Regions from separate parts of the Mesorhizobium sp. ISC15 genome, predicted to be linked through region 2. Evidence: predicted binding sites of a transcription regulator. Region 2 holds the regulator's gene; each other region holds the start of a gene.
The links. The regulator LexA, encoded in region 2, represses DNA repair genes until DNA is damaged. The targets are predictions, from matches to a motif close to TGTTCNNNNTGTGTTCNG.
Positions count from the first base shown of each region.

Region 1: a site for LexA is predicted at 1,533-1,550, ahead of RPG13_RS07390 (DNA recombination protein RmuC). Genes of this name have one in related genera too.
Region 3: a site for LexA is predicted at 1,941-1,958, ahead of RPG13_RS13030 (PA0069 family radical SAM protein). Genes of this name have one in related genera too.
Region 4: a site for LexA is predicted at 1,836-1,853, ahead of RPG13_RS05635 (ImuA family protein). Genes of this name have one in related genera too.

Region 1 covers NZ_JAVSPX010000001.1:1,483,203-1,487,602, forward strand. The annotation lists gene RPG13_RS07385 (GFA family protein) at 1-227, shown strand, start outside; gene RPG13_RS07390 (DNA recombination protein RmuC) at 232-1,500, opposite strand; gene def (peptide deformylase) at 1,605-2,150, shown strand; gene fmt (methionyl-tRNA formyltransferase) at 2,160-3,095, shown strand; gene RPG13_RS07405 (GNAT family N-acetyltransferase) at 3,092-3,601, shown strand; gene truA (tRNA pseudouridine(38-40) synthase TruA) at 3,620-4,375, shown strand; gene RPG13_RS07415 (transporter) at 4,372-4,400, opposite strand, start outside.
Region 2 covers NZ_JAVSPX010000001.1:4,431,218-4,435,617, forward strand. The annotation lists gene trpC (indole-3-glycerol phosphate synthase TrpC) at 1-287, shown strand, start outside; gene moaC (cyclic pyranopterin monophosphate synthase MoaC) at 354-851, shown strand; gene RPG13_RS21350 (molybdopterin molybdotransferase MoeA) at 851-2,056, shown strand; gene lexA (transcriptional repressor LexA) at 2,161-2,898, shown strand; gene RPG13_RS21360 (ComEC/Rec2 family competence protein) at 2,892-4,400, opposite strand, start outside.
Region 3 covers NZ_JAVSPX010000001.1:2,710,424-2,714,823, reverse strand. The annotation lists gene RPG13_RS13045 (MBL fold metallo-hydrolase) at 1-83, opposite strand, end outside; gene RPG13_RS13040 (cyclase family protein) at 272-1,207, opposite strand; gene RPG13_RS13035 (glycosyltransferase) at 1,375-1,881, opposite strand; gene RPG13_RS13030 (PA0069 family radical SAM protein) at 2,033-3,187, shown strand; gene RPG13_RS13025 (ribonuclease HII) at 3,343-4,038, shown strand; gene RPG13_RS13020 (F0F1 ATP synthase subunit B) at 4,278-4,400, opposite strand, start outside.
Region 4 covers NZ_JAVSPX010000001.1:1,120,281-1,124,680, reverse strand. The annotation lists gene RPG13_RS05640 (DUF6504 family protein) at 1-842, opposite strand, end outside; gene RPG13_RS05635 (ImuA family protein) at 784-1,812, opposite strand; gene RPG13_RS05630 (metallopeptidase family protein) at 1,987-2,409, shown strand; gene RPG13_RS05625 (pilus assembly protein TadG-related protein) at 2,470-3,675, opposite strand; gene RPG13_RS05620 (hypothetical protein) at 3,674-3,853, shown strand; gene RPG13_RS05615 (DUF1737 domain-containing protein) at 4,182-4,388, opposite strand.

The DNA.
Region 1 (4,400 bases), 2.9 Mb from region 2:
ACATCAAGACCGGGTCGAGCGGCGCCAGGCGCGCCCAGGCTTTTTGCGGCGAGTGCGGTTCGCATCTCTATGCCACGTCGGTCGGTGACGGACCGAAAGTCTACGGCATCAGGGTAGGCACGGCGCGTCAGCGCGATGAACTGGTGCCGAGACGGCAGTTGTGGCATCGCTCGGCGCTACACTGGCTGCCGGACTTCGAAGGCACGACGATCGTCGAGGAGCAGTAGCCTCTCAGTCGTCGCCTTCGACGACCCTAAGTCTCAGCTGACCGGTCTTGGAGTCGGCGACGCGCGCACCCGCTTCGACCTTCGCGCCGTGTGTGGTCTCGGCCGATCCGGCGTCGCCCTCCGTCGGCTGCGCGCCGAACTCCAGCGCCTCGATCTTCTGGCCGCGCTTGGTCACCTTCGACGTCGAGACGAGGATATCGTCGATATCCTTGGCCGACTGGCCGAAATGGCTCTGCAATTTGCGCACCCGCTCGTCGAGGCGCGAGACATCCTCCATCAGCCGGATCACCTCGCCCTGAATCAGATGCGCCTGCTCGCGCATGCGGGCGTCCTTGAGGATCGCCTGGATGACCTGGATCGACAACATCAGCAGCGACGGCGAGACGATGACGATGCGGGCGCGGTGCGCCTTGTGGACAATCCCCTCGAAATTCTCGTGGATCTCGGCAAACACCGATTCCGACGGCACGAACATGAAAGCGGTGTCCTGCGTCTCGCCCTGGATCAGGTATTTTTCTGATATATCGCGGACATGCACCTCGATGTCGCGTCGAAACGCTTGTGCGGCGACCTTCTGCAAATCGACGCCTTCGGCGGCACGGATGGCGTTCCAGGCTTCCAGCGGAAACTTGGCGTCTATGGCAAGCGCCGGCGCGCCGTTCGGCATCTTCACCAGGCAGTCGGGCCGGCTGCCGTTCGACAAGGTCGCCTGGAATTCGTAGGCCCCGTGCGGCAGGCCGTCGGCGACGATCGCCTCCATGCGCGACTGGCCGAAGGCGCCGCGCGTCTGCTTGTTGGAGAGGATCGCCTGGAGCTGAACGACCTGGCCGGCGAGCGACTGGATGTTGCCCTGCGCGATATCGATGACCGCCAGCCGTTCCTGCAGCTTGGCAAGGCTCTCATGCGTCGATTTCGTCTGCTCGGTCATGGTCTGGCCGAGGCGGCCGGTCATCGCGTCGAGGCGTTGGCCGATCGACTGTGTGAGTTCGGCCTGCCGCGCCCCGAACACTTCGGCGATGGCGCCCATGCGGCCCTGCATCTCGGCCTGGCTTTGCAGGATGCCGGCCATCCGCGCCTCGGCGTCGCGGGCGTGGTCGGCGGCTTCCGCAGCCGCCACTGCACGCGCCTTGGCCGACCGCCACAGCGCGACGACCAGCGCCACGAACAGGCCCAGAAACAGGATCGCGCCGAATGCCAATGCGTGGCCGAGCGTGATCGTGGTGGCGCCGAGCCGGGCGATTGGTTCGGACAGGATTGATGTCAGGTCGTTCATATGGACAGCATAGATGATTCTCCCTGACGGCACAGATCAAAACGTGAACGGCGCTTCAATTGCCCCGGTTGACGCTTTCCGTGCGACGTCTTAGGTGAGACGCCATGTCGATCAAGCCTCTCATCATTCTTCCCGATCCCGTCCTGCGCCAGGTTTCGAAACCGATCGAGCGCGTCGACGGCGCCTTGCGCAAGCTCGCCGACGACATGCTGGAGACCATGTACGATGCGCCGGGCATCGGCCTGGCGGCGATCCAGGTCGGCGAACCGTTGCGCATGCTGGTGATCGACCTCGCCAAGGAAGACGAGACGCCGGCGCCGCATGTCTTCATCAACCCCGAGGTTCTCGACAGCGCCGATCAGCGCTCGGTCTACGAGGAGGGTTGCCTGTCGATCCCGGATTACTATGCCGAGGTCGAGCGCCCCGCCGCCGTGCGTGTGAAATATCTCGATCGCGACGGCAAGCTGCAGGAGATCGAGGCCGAAGGGCTGATGGCGACCTGCCTGCAGCATGAGATAGATCATCTCAACGGCGTTCTGTTCATCGACCACATCTCGAAGCTGAAGCGCGACATGGTGGTCAAGAAGTTCAAGAAGCTCGCCAGGGACAAACCATCAGGCAGCAAGGCGCCGGGCAAGTTGGTGGGATAGGGCTCAAAAATGCCCCTGCGCGTCGTTTTCATGGGTACGCCCGAATTCTCGGTGCCGACGCTGCGGGCGATCGCGGAGGCCGGGCATGAGATAGAAGCCGTCTACACCCAGCCGCCGCGCGCCGCAGGTCGCCGCGGGCTGGAACTGACGCCATCGCCGGTGCAGCGCGAGGCGGAGCGGCTGGGCGTCGAGGTGCGGACGCCGGTGTCGCTGAAGAGCGAGGCCGAGCAGCAGGCGTTCCGCGCCTTGCGGGCCGACGTCGCCGTGGTCGTCGCCTATGGATTGCTGTTGCCCAAACCCATCCTCGAGGCGCCGCGGCTCGGTTGCCTCAATGGCCACGCGTCGCTGTTGCCGCGCTGGCGCGGCGCCGCACCCATCCAGCGCGCCGTCATGGCCGGCGATGCCGAGACAGGCATGATGGTGATGCGGATGGAGGAAGGTCTGGACACCGGTCCGGTGGCGATGATTGAAAAATGCACCATCGGCCCCGATATGACGGCCGGCGACCTGCACGATCGGTTGATGCTCATTGGTGCCGCGCTGATGGCGGAAGCGCTGGCACGGCTGGAACGGGATGCCCTGACATTTACCACGCAGGCGACGGTGGGGGTGACCTACGCCAAAAAGATCGATAAAGCGGAGACGCGCGTGGACTGGACGCGGCCTGCTGGCGAAGTCCACGATCATATTCGCGGCCTGTCGCCCTTTCCCGGCGCATGGTGCGAGACCGAAATCGGCGGCCGCCTGGAACGGCTGAAACTGCTTCGCTCGACGCTTTCGCAAGGCGCCGGCGAGTCGGGAGGAATTCTCGATGACCGCCTGACGGTCGCCTGCGGGTCAGGCGCCATCAGGCTGGTCGAAGTTCAACGTGCGGGCGGAAGGCCCATTGCCGCGCAAGAGTTTCTGCGCGGGGCCAAGCTCGAAAAAGGAACGAAATTCTCATGAGCATGATGTCGATACGCGCGGCGACGCCGCGGGACCGCGAGGCGATCCGCCTCGTCGAGGAACACGCATTCGGCCAGCAGGCGGAGGCCGGACTGGTCGACGCGCTGGTCACCGGCGGCGATGCCGTCGTCGAGCTGGTGGCGGACGAAGATGGGCAGGTGGTCGGCCACATCCTGTTTTCCAGGCTTTTCGTGCAGAATGGTGGCAAGAGCTTTCCAGCGGTGGCGCTGGCGCCTTTGGCCGTCGAGCCGTCATTCCATGGCACCGGCATCGGCGGCGCGCTGGTCCGCGAGGCGCATATCCGTCTCAAGGACGCCGGCGAGGTGCTGGCGGTGGTGCTTGGCGATCCCGCCTATTATGGCCGCTTCGGCTACAGCCACGCACGCGCCGAAAAATTCGAGAGCGAATATCAGGGCGACGCGCTGCAGGCGCTGGCCTGGGGCGAGGCGCCTGAGACCGGCAAGCTGGTCTACGCTTCGGCCTTCGGCTCCGCGCTCGCCGCCTAACCTCATCCTGCTTTAGGAATGCCGCGTTTTCGCCTCGACATCGAATATGACGGCAGCCTCTATGCCGGCTGGCAGCGCCAGGCAGACCAGCCTTCGGTGCAGCAGGCGATCGAGCAGGCGATCGAGAAATTCTGCGGTGAGCAGGTCTCGCTGCGCGGCGCCGGCCGCACCGATGCCGGCGTCCATGCGACCGGCCAGGTAGCGCATGTCGATCTCGTCAAGGCGTGGCCCGATGACAAGGTGCGCGATGCGGTCAACGCCCATCTGCAAGCGGCCAAGACGCGCATCGCCGTCCTCAAGGCGGCTGTCGTGCCTGATAGCTTCGATGCGCGTTTCTCGGCGACCGGCCGCCACTATCTCTATCGCATCGTCAACCGGCGCGCGCCGGCAGCGCTCGACAAGGGCAAGATCTGGTGGGTGCCGAAGCGGCTCGACGCCGAGGCCATGCACGAGGCGGCAAAAGTGCTGCTGGGGCGGCATGATTTCACTACGTTCCGCTCGACCCAATGCCAGGCCGACAGCCCGATCCGGACGCTTGATCGGCTGGATGTCAGTCGGCTGGGTGACGTGATCGAAGTGCGAGCCTCGGCGCGCTCGTTCCTGCACAATCAGGTGCGCTCGATGGTCGGCTCGCTGAAGCGCGTCGGCGAAGGCGGCTGGACAATTGCCGACCTGAAGGCGGCGCTCGATGCGCGCGACCGTGCAGCCTGCGGCCAGGTTGCGCCGCCCGACGGACTTTTTCTCGTCGGTGTGGATTATCCGAAAGTCGATTAAGCGGGCGCACCGATGCCGAGCAGCG
Region 2 (4,400 bases):
GCATCAACAACCGCAACCTCCGGACGTTCGAAACCAGTCTCGATACTTCGGAGCGGCTCGCGACGATGGTGCCGGCCGACCGCCTGCTGGTCAGCGAGAGCGGTATTTTCTCGCACGAAGATTGCCGCAGGCTGGAAAAAAGCGACATCGGCACCTTCCTCGTCGGCGAGAGCCTGATGCGGCAACAGGACGTGGCCGCCGCAACGCACCTGCTTTTGACGGGCAAGGCGCCGGCTCATGCATCGGCCCGAAAATCGGAATCGATTTTCGGAGAGCACGATGCATAAATCCAAAGTGTTAGAGCGTGCTATGTGCGTCCAAACGGACGCACGTCGTTCTAAGGCCGTCTGACGATGACGGCTGCCCTCACCCATCTTGGCGCGAAAGGCGAAGCCAATATGGTCGATGTCGGCGACAAGGCGGAAACGACCCGCACGGCGATCGCCGAAGGTCTTGTCTCGATGCGGCCAGAAACGCTGAAGATGATCCTCGACGGCGATGCCAAGAAAGGCGACGTGCTGGGCACGGCGCGCATCGCCGGCATCATGGCGGCCAAGAGGACGCATGAGCTGATCCCGCTCTGTCACCCGCTGCTGTTGACCAAGATATCCGTCGACATCGAACCGGACGCGACGCTGCCTGGCCTGAAGGTCACGGCGCTGGCCCGCGTCACCGGCAAGACCGGCGTCGAGATGGAGGCGCTGACCGCCGTCTCGGTCGCTTGCCTGACCATCTACGACATGGCTAAGGCGGTCGACCGCGCCATGGTGATCTCCGGCATCAGGCTGGTGGAAAAGACCGGCGGCAAATCCGGCGTCTACAAAGTAGGCGCCCAAGGGGCAGGCCAATAATGGCGCTGCTTCCGGTTGCCGACGCGCTCGAGCGCCTGCTTGAAGATGCTGCGCCCTTGCAAGCTGAAAGCGTCACCCTGATGGACGCCGCCGACCGGATACTGGCGGACCCGCTCACGGCGCTCCGCACCCAGCCGCCCTTCAACGCGTCCGCCATGGACGGCTATGCCGTGCGGGCCGAGGATGTCGCCTCCGCGCCGGCAACACTTGCGGTGATCGGCATGGCGCCGGCCGGACGCGGCTTTGCCGGAACAGTCGGCCCGGCGCAGGCCGTGCGCATCTTCACCGGCGCGCCGCTTCCCGCAGGCGCTGACACCATCGTCATCCAGGAGAATGTCCGCGACCTCGGCGGCGGCAGCATCGAAGTGACCGCGTCGACGGTTGAAGGCCGCAACATCCGCCGCCTCGGGCTCGATTTCTCGAAGGGCGACGTTCTGCTGGAGAAAGGCCGCCTGCTTGATCCGGCGGCGTTGTCGCTGGCGGCGTCGGCCAACCATCCGCAGGTCAGCGTGGTGAAACGGCCGCTGGTCGCCATCATCGCCACCGGCGACGAATTGCTGCCGCCAGGCAGCGACCTTGGCCCGGACCAGATCATCTCGTCCAACGCCTATGGCGTCGCTGCCGCGGCCCGCTCGGTCGGCGCCAGCGCGCTCGACCTCGGCATCGCCCCCGACCGCAAAGAGGCGATTGCCGCGCTGGTGAAAAAGGCGGTTAACGCAGGGGCTGACGTCATCGTCACGCTGGGCGGCGCCTCGGTCGGCGACCACGACCTCGTCCACGACGTGCTGACCGGCGAAGGCATGACGCTCGATTTCTGGAAGATCGCCATGCGGCCCGGCAAGCCGCTGATGTTCGGCCGGCTGGGCGACATCCGCTGCATCGGCCTGCCCGGCAATCCGGTGGCGAGCCTGGTCTGCACGCAGCTCTTCCTGAAGCCGCTGCTTGCGCGGCTTGGCGGACGCGCCTACCGGCAGGACATGCGTCAGGCGCGGCTCGGTGCCGCCATGGCGGCCAACGATATCAGGCAGGACTATGTACGCGCCGTGGTGAAGGAAGACGCCGGCACGCTCAAGGCGACGCCGTTCGGCATCCAGGATTCCTCGATGCTCAGAATGCTGGCCGACGCCAACGGGCTGATCGTGCGCGAGCCATTCGCTCCCCCCGCCGCGACAGGCGCCGCCTGCAGCGTGCTGATGCTACGCTGAACAAAACGTCAACGCATTCATTAAACTTTAAACAGTTGCGGAACACAACTGGAACAGATAGTGTTTGTTCTGGGTTTGTTTTTCTGATTCTGTCGGGGGTCGCGATGCTGACACGCAAACAACATGAGCTGCTGATGTTCATCCACGAGCGGCTGAAGGAAAGCGGCATTCCGCCCTCGTTTGACGAGATGAAGGAAGCGCTCGATCTCGCGTCCAAATCGGGAATCCATCGGTTGATCACGGCGCTGGAGGAACGCGGCTTCATTCGCCGGCTGCCCAACCGCGCCCGCGCGCTGGAAGTGCTGCGCCTGCCCGATTCGATCGCGCCCGGCCTCAATGCGGCGCGCAAATTTTCGCCGAGCGTCATTCAGGGCAGCCTTGGGCAGGGCAGCCTCGGCCGACAGATCAAGCCGGCGCCGTCACGCATGCCTGCGGCCGGCAATGACGACGACGTCATTGCCACTGTCTCCATCCCGGTGATGGGCCGCATCGCTGCCGGTGTGCCGATCGATGCCATCCAGCACCAGACGCATTCGATCTCGGTGCCACCGGACATGATCACAGGCGGCGCGCACTACGCGCTGGAGGTCAAGGGTGATTCGATGATCGAGGCCGGCATCTTCGACGGCGACACGGTCATCATTCGCAACGCCGACACCGCCCAGCCTGGCGAGATCATTGTCGCCCTGGTCGACGAGGAGGAAGCGACGCTGAAGCGGTTCCGCCGCAAGGGCGCCTCGATCGCCCTGGAAGCCGCCAACCCGGCCTATGAGACGCGCATCTTCGGGCCGGACCGGGTCAAGGTGCAAGGCAAGCTCGTCGGATTGATCCGACGTTACTGAACGGCAGCTTTCTTGGGTTTCTCAGGCTTACGGTATGGCGGCAGGCCCCTCGCCTCGCGCGAAAATCTCCGCTGCTCATGCCAAGGCCTATATGGCTGTTTGACGGCAAAACGGATTTCTGCGCGCGTCGTCGCCGATAGCGGATCGAAAAAGACGGCGGCACTGCCCATGCGAGCGAGCTGCCGTTTGGTCACGACGAGGACCAGCGGGTTGCGGCAGGGATTATAATAGGCCGTGGCATCGTCGATGACGATCAAGTCCGCAAAGGCACAGGCTGGCCGCGCGATTTTGCGGTCGTCGGCGAGCGCGATGATCGCGCCGGATGGATGCCGGGCGAGGCACAGGCCGGCAGTGCAATAGAAAGGCGCTCCCGGCGGCAGGTCGGCCGGGTCGGCGATGTCGAACCGCACGTCTCCTTTTTCGAACGTCTCCGGCTCGACAATGGTCGCTGAAGTCAGCGCATGTTTCCAGTTGTCGGTGGTGAATTCGTTCGAGCGCACCCGGTTGACGGCAAGTTCGCCGCCGCCGATCGGCAGCGCCACCAGATGCGCATCCTCCGAGATCAGCACGTCGGGGGTTCGCGTCTCGGAAATCGTCAGCAGGCCGGCAAGCGCAAAGGGAAGTGCCGCAAGCCGCAACCATGTCGTCGCCATCGTGGCGATGACCAGGGCGACCGTCACCAGCAGAACCGACTGCAACGAAATCAGCCCGACTGCATCGACCGGCGAACGTTCGGAGATCCATCCCGATATTGCAATCATGGCCGTCAGCCCCTTGCCCATCATGTCGAGGAAAGGTCCGTCGAAGCCGAAAGGCATTGCCAAGGCGCTGACGACCGCCAGGAACATGACGACCGTGACGATCGGCATGACGGCCAGATTGGCAAACAGACTGAGCGGCGAGACGCGCTGGAAGTGCCAGATGGCGAAGAGCGCGGTGGCGCTCCCGGCAATGATGGAGGTCATGGCGATGGTGCCTGTTCCAGCGACGAGCTTCCGCGTGACGAAAGCGGCCGGTGACCGTCGTTGTGGCGGCGCCGTGGCCTTGTCGGCACGATAGTCGGACCAGCCGGCATAGGCGCCCACGAGAGCCGCGGTCGCGGCGAAGGACATCTGGAAGCTTGGGCCGACCACCTCGTGCGGCGACACGACGATGACGGCGATGGCTGAAATCGTAAGATTGCGCATGGTGAGCGCAGCCCGGTCGAACAGCACGGCGACAAGCATTACCGCCAGCATGATGAAGCTGCGCTCAGCCGCGACCACGATGCCGGAAAAAATGAGATAGGCAGCGATGGAAAGGAGTGCGGCTGCAGCCGCATATTTTTTGACCGGCCGGCGCGACGAAAAATCGGGAAACAGCGCAAAGGCGCCGCGCAGCAATCCCATGATGGTGCCGGCGACAAGCGCCATGTGCAGGCCGGAAATGGAGATGATGTGGTAGATGCCGGTGCGCCGCATCGATTCGTTGATCTCTTCGGGGATGCCGGCACGCACGCCGAC
Region 3 (4,400 bases), 1.7 Mb from region 2:
GACGGCGGCGGCTGTTCCTGGGCCGAAGCGATGAGCGGCCAGAAAGCCAGGGTCAGCAGAACGGCGGCAGATAGGCGGAGCATGGCTGCCTCCCGTGGCAGAACTGGCGCCACGCTACGATAGCGCTAGCGATTACGATGGCTATCGCCGGGAAAGTCACGTTTTCGCGAGCGCCGGAGGGGCTGAACGTCTGAACCGATTGTCGCGACTTGCGCGACAATCGCGTGAAATGGGACGCGCCATGGCCCGGCCGCCCGGATATCGCCAGCGATCAGGGCGTCGGGCGGAAGACGCCGTTCTCGTCGCGCTTGAGCGGCGCGGTTTGCCGGGAAAGCGGCGCACCAGGCGCTTCGGAGACCGAAACACCCTCCGTCCAATCGGCGGGTGCAATAGCGATGTAACGCGCATATCCGCCTGACCCGCCGAGCGGCTTGGCAAAGCCGATTGTAACCAACGCCCCGGCCTCCGGCACCTTGTCGAGGTTTGCAACGCCTTCTGCCTGGGTGAAATCGTTGTGAAGCAGCCAATGTTCGCCTTCGAGATTGGGCGTGGTGTCGGTGTCGAGCGGCTCATGACCATGAAACAGAATCTTCCGCTCCAGATGCAGGAACTTCAGCGCGTCCAAACTGACGCCTGGAAACGGCTTCTGGTTGAAGCGGGCGGCATCGGACCATTTCTTGTACCAATCCGAACGCACGAAGACGACCGAACCTTCCGGTATGCGGCCGTGCTCCTTTTCCCACTCTTCGATGTCGGCGACCTGAAGGTGATAGCCTTCGTCAGTCTGCACCTTGCCGCTGATGTCGATCACGACGAGCGGCCGCACGGCATAAGTGGCCGGCAGGTCGCTGATCGTTGCACCGAGTGGGTTCCAGTGGGAGGGCGGATCGAGCTGCGTGCCATATTGGTCCGTCGTCAGCTCGTAGGCGGTCGCGACGAACCCATGCTTGTCGTAAGTGAACTCTTCGCCGGCCTTGACGTAGCCCTCGATGTCCCGACCGGCGACAGTCGGTTTGAACTTGGCATTGGCGAAGCCCGGCCATACGGGCTGCACCGGCTCGAAGGCATGGGTCAGATCGATGTACTTGGCCGATTTTAGCGTGTTCTCATAAACCGACCAAAGGGACGACTCCTGCGCCAACGCGATCGCCGGCACTGACCAAGCGGCCGCCAGCAAGGCGACACGAACGAATTTAGATACATTCATCTGCAGTCTCCCCGAAAATGTTGCCGGAGTATCGCGAGTTTCCTGCAGGACGACAAGCATACGCATTCCTCCCAGGAGGGTCGCTGCAATAGGGCCTCCACCAAGCCGCTTTCCGCCCACAGCCTGCGCGCCGCCTAACCCAGCAAGCTACGGCAGAGGAAGGCCCCTCATTTCGCCGGCGCCACCCAGATCTCGGCGTCGAGCCGCTTGGTCGCAAGGCCGCGCGCGATGGCTTCGGCGCTGCGGGCGTTTTTCGACAAGGCCGCGGCCTGACGCTTGCTGATCACCAGCCCTTCGGCCAGTGCCCGGTTTCCCGAAAAGACCCGCGACAGGAACGGCACGCGGCTGCCGCGCGCCCTCGAGAACCGCGCCGGCATGGTTTGCCTGGCCGTGTGGGCGGCCACCTCGTCGATCCAGCCTTCCGCCAGCCGCGCGCCCGGCTCCAGCAGCAGCAGCCAGTCGCCCTTTGCCTGCCTGATACCGGCAGCAACGCCGCCGCTCGCCACAAAAAGGCAGCCGGCATGTTCAGCAACGCGGTGCGTCTGGTCGGTCGAGCCGCCGTCGCAGACGACGACATCGCGCACCACGCCCTCGACCGCGCCGCCGATCAGCGAGGCGAGCGTGCGGGCAAGTCTCTCTTCGTCATTCAGGGTCTGGATGAGAACGCTGAGCATCGTTAGCCGAATAGCGGAAAGCCGAGCGCGACGCCAGTTTTTGCGTCGCGTCATAAAAAAGTTCTTGATTTGTTCTCATCGGCAAAATAGGATTATTTTCATGAACAGAGCGAATCGACAGCCAGCCGACAGTCCCTGGGAGAGGGCGAAAATGGAACAGATCGTGCGTGCCGACATTGCCGCCTTCGGCGCTGGTAGAGCCGAGATGGCCAATGCGATGATCGAGCACAGCGGCGTGCGCGTCCGCCCCGACCGCAATCGCGGCCGGTCCGCCGGCATCAACCCGTCCGGCCGGTTCGAGCCGGTTAGCCGGCATGTGTTCGACGATGGCTGGAATTCGCTGGAGGAGCTGCCGCCCTTCAAGACCGAGGTGCAGGTCGAGAAGCCGCGCACCATCATCACCCGTAACGAGTCGCCCGACATTTCCTTCGACCGCTCGATCAACCCCTATCGCGGCTGCGAGCATGGCTGCGTCTATTGCTTCGCCCGGCCGACGCACAGCTTCATGGGCCTGTCGCCGGGGCTGGATTTCGAATCGAAGCTGTTCGCCAAGCCGGATGCGGCGCGGCTGCTCGACAAGGAACTGTCGAAGGACGGCTATCAGCCGCGCACCATCGCCATCGGCACCAACACCGATCCCTACCAACCGATCGAGAAGCAGTACCGGATCATGCGCGAGATCCTCGAAGTGCTGGAGGCGCGCGGCCACCCGGTCGGCATCGTCACCAAATCCGCGCTGGTGACGCGCGACATCGACATTCTGTCGCGCATGGCCGAACGCGGGCTGGCCAAGGTGGCGCTGTCGGTGACGACGCTCGACCGGATGCTGGCGCGCACGATGGAGCCACGCGCGTCGACGCCGACGAAGCGGCTGGAGGCGATCAGGCAACTTTCGGATGCCGGCATTCCGACCTCGGTCATGGTCGCTCCGATCATCCCCGGCCTGACCGATCAGGAGATGGAACGCATCCTCGATTCGGCACGTGCAGCAGGAGCGCGCGAGGCCGGTTATGTCGTGCTGCGCCTGCCGCTGGAGGTCGCGCCAATTTTCAAGGATTGGCTGCTGCGCCATTATCCGGACCGCTACCGTCACGTCATGTCGCTGATCCGTTCGATGCGCGACGGCAAGGATTACGATTCGGATTGGGGCAAGCGCATGAAAGGCGCCGGTCCCTATGCCTGGCAGATCGGCCGGCGCTTCGAGATATCAGCCAAACGGCTTGGCCTCAACGCCGAGCGGCGGTCGCTCAGGACCGATCAGTTCGTCGTCGCGGCCAAGGCAACCGAGCAACTGATGTTGCTGTGAAGACATCATGTGCCGCCGGCGCCGGCGGCACATAAAGAGATCCCGTCCGGCCTGTCTTGTCCCCGGGCTAGCAGACGGTGCCCTCCGGGTCCGGTGCCCCGCCCGACCCGGAGGGGCTTGCGGAGAATCGGAGCCAATGCGAACCTCGCCGCAACATGGCTCGCGCGCGCTCTGATTCTCCGCTTCTCTTCGAAATCGTCGAGAGACCCGATTTCTCCTTCGAGACGAAGGCGATGGCCGAAGGCCTGTGGCCGGTGGCGGGAATGGACGAGGCTGGCCGCGGCCCGCTCGCCGGGCCGGTCGTCGCGGCAGCGGTGGTGCTCGATCCCGCCAACATTCCCGACGGTCTCGACGATTCCAAGCGCCTCAGCCATCTACAGCGCGAAGCGCTGTTCCTGAAAATTCTCGGCTCCGCTCTTGGCGTGTCGATGGCCTCGGTCAGCGCGGAAGGCATCGATGGCAGCAATATTCTCAAGGCCAGCCTCGAGGCGATGCGCCGCGCTTTGGTCGGGCTGTCGGTGCGGCCAAAGCTAGCCCTGGCCGACGGCCGCGACGTGCCGCCCGGACTGCCTTGCGAAGGCAGAGCGCTGATCAAGGGCGACCAGCGCTCGCAGTCGATCGCCGCCGCCTCGATCGTCGCCAAGGTGATGCGCGACCGCATGATGTGCGGCTGCGGCAGCCATCACGCGCATTACGGTTTCGAGGCTCATATGGGCTATGCCACCGTCCGCCACCGAACGGCGATCGAGGTGCATGGACCGGTGGCGCGGCTGCACCGCGCATCCTTCGCGCCGTTCCGGCTTGGCGGCACCGAAGTGCTCGACGAAGAGGGCCTTGCCGGCCTGGATTGAGGCAGCGCCAAATCTCCCCCCTTGAGGGGGGGATGTCGCCGAAGGCGACAGAGGGGGTCGCTTCAGCTGGCGCGACGCCATCTGGGGCGAAGAGAAGGCTGGCGCTTCACGCGCGGCTACCCCCTCTGGCCTGCCGGCCATCTCCCCCTCAAGGAGGGAGATTACGCGCTCGCCCGCCCGCACAAAAAAAGCCGCCAGGTTTCCCAGGCGGCTTTCGATGAATTTCTCGATGAAATCGCTTAATTCAGCTTAGACTTCACGTCCTGAAGCGAGGCCTTGAACAGGTCGGCGCCGGCCTTGGCGTCGATCTTGCCGGCGAGCAGCGTGCGTGCGGCTTCGACGGCGATATCGACGGCACTGGC
Region 4 (4,400 bases), 3.3 Mb from region 2:
AATCTTTGGATCAGCAGCGGCTCGCGCAACGGCCGCGACGTGCCGACGGCGATGCGGCTGACGGCCCCATCGACGCGGAAGAGCAGCAGCGCCAGCATTCTTGCGCCCTCGCCGCGGCGCTCGAGATCCGCCTTCAAAGTCGTCGCCAGCATTTTCACCAGCCGCTCTATTTCGTCGGTCAGCATGATGGGTTCTGCGAGGTGGCGTTCGACCGAAAGCGGCGCGACTGGCAGGCGCGGCGACACGGCTTCGTCGAGACGGCCGAGCGCCTGGTCGAGGCGCAAAAGCAGGGATAGGCCAAAGCGGCGGGCGAGCGGTGCGCGGGGTGCTGCCATGACGGCCCCCGCCGTGCGCAGGCCGACGCTTTCCAGGCTGGCGCGGATATCAGGCTCGATGCGCAGCGCCGCCAGCGGCAAGGGTGCGAGAAGCGCTTCCTCCTCGCCGCCGGGGACGATGCGGTCACTGGCAAACCGTGCTGCCGCCCAGGCAGCACCTGGTGTGGCGGCAAGGCCCGCGCGGACATCAAAACCCTGATGGAAAAAGCGCGACAGGATGTCGTCCAGCATTGACCGTTCGCCGCCGAAAAGATGGGTGCAGCCGGTGACGTCGAGGAACAGGCCATCGGCTGCGTCGAGCGCCACCAGCGGGGTGTAGCGGTCGCACCAGTCGGCAAGACTTTCGAGCAGGCGGCGGTCGGCCTCGGGATCGGCTTCCACCACGTCGATCGACGGATGCATGGCGCGCGCGTCGGCTATGCCCATGCCGCGTTTCAGGTGAAGCGCCTCAGCCCGCTCGTCGAGGGCGGCGATGCGCTGCGCGTTCCCCTGGCGATGACTGATCACCAGCGGCAGGTGATCCGACGGCAGGGAACGCCAGGACCGCCCCAGACGCTGCCGCAGGATCCTTTCCGCGGCGAGGTGCGGAAACCACAGGGACAGAATTCGCTGCCCTTCTTTCCTCGAAACTGCGTTCATCGGGATTCCACTCCAGTGTGAATTGTCCTGGCAAGGCCGTGCGGCTCTTGCCGATGCTGACGGTGAAGGCGGGGCGGCCGATCGAGCCGGCGAGCGGCCCGGCGATCGTCTCGCGTGGTGCCGACGGCGCCGCCGACAGGACGAGGCGGACGGGTGCCGCCGTCGGTTCTGGTTCGCCGGCCTGGCGCAGCAGGAACACCGGCCGGCCGGCATTCTGTGCCCGGGCGTGCAGCCGCCGCGTCGCGGTGAGGTCCAGCCGCTGCGGGCTGCCGCGGATTTCGAGGATGACGGCGGCGAGCGCCGTCATCCGGGCGGCCTCCTCGGCGATCCACAGCGCATCGAGGAGCCTTGGCGCCTCGGAAAACAGCAATTGCTCAGGCTCGATGCCGAAAACGGCGTGAAGCCCTCTGGCATAGGGGAAGCCCGCCTCGCGGAAGATTTCCGCGGTGCCGATCCACAGGACCGGCAATCGCGGCCCCTGTTTGAGGATCAGGCTGACGAGCGACAGAGCGAAGCCGGCGACGGCCCCGGCATCGCGGGTCGCGGCGCCATGGATCTCGCTCAGCGCCGCCTTCGGCAGGCCGCCGCTGAGCGCGGTATCTAGACCTTCCGCCCCGGTGCGCAGAAACGCATCGGGCGGCGCCACGGCGAGGCCGCGGCGAACGATTGTTAGATCCCGGGGCGTGACGTCCGCTGTTGGATTCTGGAAGGTGACATCCGTATCAACGGGGGTTGCGCCAGCCGGCGCCTCCAGGCGCTCGGGCAGCGTTCCCTCGATCTTCGCGATCTTGCGGCGCAGGGCAAAAACAGTCTCCCGCGCCACGGCGCTTGTCGCCATGACGGTCAGCTTCCACTCACAATTGTTCCTGTTATGTTCTAATAGATTCCAGAGGGCGACCGAAGAGTCAAGCGGAGTCATGGGGAATTTATTCCTGCCCTTGCGTGGACGGCAACCCGGCCATTTGCCGAGCCCGGCTCGAAAGCCTATATGCCGGGATCAGAAGGACAAAGCATGGCCCGCATCTACAAGACCCGTGTCTGGCACGACCAGCTTTCGCCATCGATGGAGGAAATGGAGTTCCTGGCGCTGGAGGCTTACGCCCATCTGCCGGAGGAATTTCGCAAGCTGACCGGCGAGATCGTCATCCAGATCGCCGAATTCCCGACCGACGAGATCATGGACGATCTGTCGCTAGAAACGCCCTTCGACCTGCTCGGCCTGTTCGAGGGGCGCGGGATCGCCGAACGCTGGAATCCGCAGACCGGCGAGGGGCCGAACCGCGTCACGCTCTACCGCCGCGCCATTCTCGACTACTGGGCCGAGAACGAAGAGACGCTGGGCGACATCGTCACCCATGTGCTGATCCACGAGATCGGCCATCATTTCGGCCTGTCGGACGATGATATGGAGCGGATCGAAGAGGCGGCGGAGTAACGGCCCACGCTTCGTCGCCGCTATCCTGCTCCGGTTCGGCGTCATTTGCGCCGGCGCGCATCACTGTGAGAGATAGATCTTCGCCGACTGGCCGGCGATGCCGCTGAATTTCCAGTTGGCGGAGTTGATGATCATGGTGTTCACGACCATCGAGATCTTGCTGGAGGTGATGTTCGTGGTCGAGTTGTAGGTGACGTCCCGGTTGGGCAGATAGATGATCCCAGTCAGAGACTCGCCGTTCGAGCCGTTGAACACATACTGGCGCTTGTTGGCGTTGTTGGCGGGATCGCTCGTCTTTTCTAACATCAGGATATCCTTGTAGGCACCGCTGCTCGGGGCCGAGGCCGTGATTGTGAGGGCGCCGTTGGCCTGGATCATGCTGTCGGTATCCGGGAAGTAGAAGGTGACGCCTTCGGCGATGACCTTGGCGCCGGAATTGATGATCATCGGTCCCTTGATGATATGAAGGCCCGGATTGAACGTGATGGTAGGGCTGCCATTGAAGTTCACCCAGCAGTGCAGTCCCGGGTTCAAGGTCTGCGTCTGTCCGTCACGCGCGCCGGATGTGGTGCAGGCCGAGGGAACGGCGGGCTCAGGAATGGCGCCGGCATAGGGATCCGCCGTGACGGCGCATGCCGTCTCCAGCTTGGACAGCGTACCGCCGTTCTTGATGTATTTCGTGCCCTTCACGCAGAGCTTGCTGATGTTCATGGTGACGCCGGCATTCATGATGAAGGCCGGGTCCCTGGTAGAATGAACGTCGATCACGCAGGACTCGGCATCCACGTTGGCGCCACTATTGAGCAGCAGCGCCTGCGGGTTATTCGCAAGGACGATGATGCAAGGGACGGCCGACGTGGCCATCTTGACGGCGGACGTGACGCGAACGTTGACGGTCGGGTCGCCCAAGACAAACGGGAACAAGCGCGGGTAGCTGTAGGTCGCGCTGCCCGAGAGCGTACTGTTGTCCAGCTTGATGGACATGTTGGCCTTCAGGTCCGGGTCGGCCGCGAAATCCGGGCTGCCGGCGATGAACCCGCTGAACAGGGACGTCGCCGTGGCCTCGGCGGAGGTGGCGCCCTGCGCCGCGCCCCCCAGCAGGGCGGCGTCGAGAAGGGCCTGCAACTCATTCTTTTCGCGGAGGACGTTGGTATAGTCGATCGCAAACCCGATCGCCCCGACCAACGGCAGCAGGCTCAGCGCCATGACGATGGAAAGGTTCGCGGCGCGGGAATGGACAAAACGACCATAGCAGGATGTCGCCATGGCGCTGACGATCCGGGCCAGTGCCGACCGCAATTCGAACCTCAACCTCATGGCAATCCACCCCTCAAATGCGCGCCCATCGGCGTTCATAGCCGCGAAATTATTTCGATTCGGTTTCGGAATCGTAGCATTTGATGCCGGGCCTTCCGCCGTCAGGGAAACCCGGGGACAGTTTTAAAACTGTTCACTTAGCAAGCTGACATGGGATCAGCTTCTGTCGGAGACGCCTTTCGGTGATTGGTCGCCCTCGGCAACACGACTAATAGCACCGCGAGGGAAACAATGGACAGCTACGCCGGCCCGTCATAGAGCTTGCTTCGCCTTTCGCGGCCGACAGCGATGCGACGACTAGCATTGGAAAGTGCGCCAGACTTGCATTTTTGGCGCTGATCGGGTCGTGCGCGCCGCCGTTGGCTGCCGTTCCGGCTTTCGCCAAGAACTGCTCACTCGGACAGCAGGATAAGCTTGTTTTACTAGGATGACGAAGGACGAGCGATGTCAGCGCCCTACCAGTCGCTGAGCTTGGTGTCGGGCCCGTATTCCTGGCCCTCGATATCCTTCACCACGGCCTGGCCGCAGCGCATGGCCTTGGCCTCCTGGTCGTAGGAATAGGTCGGTGAGCCGAACAGGTGCCAGCCCTTGTTCAGCGCCGCGGTCACCTTGTGGCAGAAGCTGGAATCGTCCGGAGCGGACAGAAAGCGGTAGAGTTTCATTTTTCATTCCTG